DNA from 2 places in the Lactiplantibacillus brownii genome. Region 2 is predicted to be linked to the other one. Evidence: predicted binding sites of a transcription regulator. Region 2 holds the regulator's gene; the other holds the start of a gene.
What was found. Region 2 encodes LexA, which represses DNA repair genes until DNA is damaged. Its sites were predicted from a motif close to CNAACANNTGTTNG; they were not measured.
Positions count from the first base shown of each region.

Region 1: the regulator LexA is predicted to act here: its motif matches at 1,291-1,304, upstream of ruvA (Holliday junction branch migration protein RuvA).

Region 1 is NZ_JAVCWF010000001.1:1,907,953-1,910,157, forward strand. Features, by position in the region: gene ruvB (Holliday junction branch migration DNA helicase RuvB) at 1-651, opposite strand, end outside; gene ruvA (Holliday junction branch migration protein RuvA) at 662-1,270, opposite strand; gene RA086_RS09085 (DUF1015 family protein) at 1,430-1,951, shown strand; gene RA086_RS09090 (hypothetical protein) at 2,205-2,205, shown strand, end outside.
Region 2 is NZ_JAVCWF010000001.1:1,680,142-1,682,346, reverse strand. Features, by position in the region: gene RA086_RS07815 (hypothetical protein) at 1-82, opposite strand, end outside; gene RA086_RS07810 (DNA alkylation repair protein) at 180-815, shown strand; gene lexA (transcriptional repressor LexA) at 856-1,485, opposite strand; gene RA086_RS07800 (DUF896 domain-containing protein) at 1,618-1,881, shown strand; gene RA086_RS07795 (YneF family protein) at 1,978-2,205, shown strand, end outside.

The sequences.
Region 1 (2,205 bases), 230 kb from region 2:
ACGCGACCGACGCGCAATTTCATGCGCACCCGATGGCTTGATGCTGGTTCCAAAAATATCAGCGGTCCGTTTAACGATATCTTCCAAATCGGCCACTTGATAGTATTCCATGTGCTCAACGATCCCAAAACGGTCACGCAACGGTGCTGAGAGCATCCCAGCTCGCGTCGTTGCACCAATTAAGGTGAATGGTGGTAAAGGAAAATGAACCGGATGAGCGGTCGGACCTTGGCCAACCACGATATCGACAAAGAAATCTTCCATCGCTGAATATAACATTTCTTCCACGATTTTGGGTAAGCGATGAATTTCATCAATAAATAAGATATCACCAGGTTCCAATTCATTCAAGAGGGCCACCAGATCACCAGGCTTTTCAATGGCAGGCCCACTGGTCGTTCGAATATGCACTTGCATTTCGTTGGCAATCACCATGGCTAATGTGGTCTTCCCTAAGCCTGGGGGACCAAAAAGCAACACGTGATCTAAAGACTCTTCACGTTTACGAGCCGCCTCAATATAAACCCCAAGCTCATGCTTGACGCGCTCTTGACCAATGTATTGGGCCAGCGTTTGCGGACGAAGCGACTTCTCTAAAGACCCTTCGGCGGCATCCGTTTTGTCACCAGATAATAATTTGTCGTCGTCCAAGCGATCCCTCCTACTTCGTCAATAATCGTAGGCCTTCACTCAATAAGTCGTTCGTATCCACCGACTTAGTTTGGCTAAAGGCCTCTAGTTTCTTTGTAATCTTCTTGATCTCGCGAGCTGAGTAACCGAGTGCTTCTAACGCTGCCAAAGCATCTGATAACGCGCCATCGGCCGAGTCAGTTGGCATTTCTAGTGCCGTTTGTCCCGTCACCGCAACGTTAAGATCATTTAATTTATCTTTTAAGTCTAAAACAATTTGTTGTGCCGTTTTCTTGCCTACGCCTGGGAAACTTGTTAAGTACGTGGCATTGCCCTGATTAATGGCTTGGATTAAACCGGCATGGTCATTATTAGCGAGAATCGCTAGCGCAGATTTAGGACCAATCCCAGAGACGTTCAATAATTTTTCGAATAATGCTTTTTCATCCGCATCATAAAACCCAAACAGCGACATACCGTTGTCGCTGACGGCTTGATGGATATACATTTTGACGGCAGCGTCGCCGACTTGATAACGATAAGGGTTGGCCGTTAATACTTTATAGCCGATGCCCGCCACTTCGATTACCACGAAGCCGGGCGTCACATCGGTGATCTGGCCTAAGAAATATTCATACACGGTCAATTTTCTCCTTTAGTAAAACGTATGTTTGCTTGCTAAATTGTACCACATTCTCAGCCTCGCTTGATAGCTTTCGACTGATGATTTTACCGATTATCCCGACTTGCCCAAATGGCCCCGAACATGCTATGCTCAAACCCAATGGAGGAGATAATTTTGCAATTAAAACCTTTTATCGCCGTGCTGCCAAATACGGCCGGCCTAACGAAAATTAAAACTACCGATCAAAATTGGTCTGCTCAAGACGAACAGACGCAAGCCGATAGTAGCTACTATTGGTATGAACTGACACAAAATGGCGTTCATCAATGGCGTCTCATTGCCCGTTGGCCTGAAAATCAGACCGTCTCAACCATGGTGCCAGCCGACATCAACACGGTGCTTTACCCCAAGCAACCGGTCATTGAAATGCTAATTGATGACTGGGTGGGCCACTTTCCAAAAGCGCTGGAAGTCACCGACGACGCGGGGGTCACACATCGACTCTGGCAAATTACCGATACGACGGTCAATACCGATATTACCGAAGCCTTGGCACCCGTTCAACCTAATAAAACCTGGCTAACGACAACCAGTACCCCTTTAGTCATGTTAGTCGCTGATAGCGAATGGGCTAAATTCAAAACACCAGTCACCGTGCCGACTCATTTGATTAAATTAGCACTCAAGACACCTTAATCCTTACGGCTAAAACCGCCTGATCAGAACTCAACACACTGGGTTCTGATCAGGCGGTTTTAGCTTTAGCAAAATCATCTCGTCAATTCAGTACAACTGCTCACAGCAGCGCTTCTAAAAAAACGACATCTTTTTTTAAAATAATCGGTTTAATGACATATCATGTCGCAATCAAAGCTTATGATAACGGTATCAATTAGGTTAGTGTGTTGCCAATTGATAAAACTTATTGTAAAAAGGATGGTTACTTAATA
Region 2 (2,205 bases):
CGCCGCCATCTTGACGTGCAGATAAGACTGAGAAAAAGGCGAGTAAAAAAACAAGTAAGCCAATAATGGCTACGAATAACATGTGACCAACTCCTGATATTTAAATTAGTGTAATCATTATACCATTGAACTATTAGCTGACGAGTCTAAATTTTGAAAAATTCAGAGGAGACTTTCAATTGCCATCATTATTTTTACCTAGCCATCCAGAAAATCAAGCCGCCATGGCAGCCTATATGCGTGATAAATTCGACTTTCTAGGCGTCAAAGCCACGGAACGACGAATTTTGACGAGACCTGTAATTCAAGCTAGTAAAAAACTGGACTTGGTTGAATTGCAAAGCTGGCTGACTTTTTACTATGGTCAACCGGTACGTGAATACCAGTATGTTGCGATTGATCTCGCGCAGGCTAACGTCAAACGATTGTCCCCAGAACTTGCAGCTTGGTGCCGCGACCAGATCTCTGTGAAAGCGTGGTGGGATAGCGTTGATGCCTGGCGTAAAGTCATGACGTTGTATTTGGTCCATCAAGATACCTTGACGACCCAAGGAACTGAATTTATTATGACTGACAAAATGTGGCTGCAACGTGTCGGGATTACCTTACAGTTAAGTCTAAAAGACCAAACAAATCAAACATTTCTCGCTACAGCAATTGAGGCTCAGCAAGACAATCCAGAATTTTTTATTCAAAAGGCGATTGGCTGGGCGTTACGGGACTATAGCAAAACGGCGCCTGGCTGGGTTGCTAACTTTATTAATCAGCATGATCTGTCAAAACTGGCTGTTCGTGAGGGCAGTAAATACTTGTAAATTAAAAGCAACCGTCATGTGGCAGACGATTGCTTTTTAATTAATAGAGCATGTCACGATAGAGGCCAACAACTTTGCCTAAAACAGAGACATTGTTTAAAATAATTGGCGCCATGGTGTCGTTTTCTGGTTGAAGTCGATAATGGTCAGCTTCCTTGAAGAAACGTTTGCAGGTTGCTTCATTTTCATCAGTCATGGCGATAATGATATCACCATTGTCCGCTGCACTTTGTCGGCGAACAATGACTTGATCACCATTCAAGATACCGATGTTGATCATACTTTCACCACGAATGGTCAGCATGAACAAGTCACCACCAAAGGTCTCCAAATCCTTAGGAATCGGGAAGTAATCCGTGGCTTCTTGAACCGCCAAAATGGGTTGACCAGCGGCAACTGTTCCTAAAATCGGAATCTGATGAGGCGTGGTTTCTACGCCTAAAATCTCATAGCCAGCGGGCGTTACTTCGATTGCGCGGGGCTTGGTAGGGTCTTTTTGGATGAGCCCTTTTTTCTCTAAACGTGAAATGTGACCGTGAACGGTAGAAGTTGAAGATAAGTCAACAGCTTCGCCAATCTCACGGACGGTCGGCGGATAACCTTTTTCATTGACACGTTCATAAATGAAACGAAGAACGGCCATTTGTTTGCTTTCAGATGTTTTACTCATCTCGGCACCTCATTTTATTTTTTCTTTTAGTTGTTAAAAACATTGTAGCATAGGTCTTTCACGCTTTCAAACAAATGTTCGGTTGACAAATACTTTTAATTGATTTAAGGTCAAAAATCGAGTATTCTATTCATGCTTTTGAAAGGAGTGAGTGTATTGATTTCAAAAGAATTAATCGGCCGAATCAATGAATTGGCACGTAAAGCCAAGGCAGAAGGGCTGACCGAGTTGGAAGAACTCGAACGCAAAGAATTACGCCAAAAGTATTTAAAACAATTTCGGGCCGGTTTTCGGCAACAAGTAGAAATGTTACAAGTGTACGATAAAAGTGGCCAAGAAGTTACGCCAGAAAAAGTCCGTCAAGTGCAACGGGACCGCGGCTTACGTGATGATTAGCGCTTACAAGGAAAATTTGTCAATCACAAATTTTCCTTTTCTTTTACAAGTAATTTGTGTAGACTAGTTTATTGAAGACTGTAATAAGGGAGGGGAATGACTGTGTCTACTGGTATTTGGATCTTAATCGTGCTGATCGGCGTGTTAGTCGGTCTTACCGGTGGTTTCTTTGGTGCTCGTCACTACATGCAAAACTACTTGAAGCAAAATCCACCAATTAGTGAAGAAATGTTGCGCAGCATGATGATGCAAATGGGTCAACGCCCATCCGAAAAGAAATTGCATCAAATGTTAAACTCCATGAAAGCTGCTTCTAAAAACGAC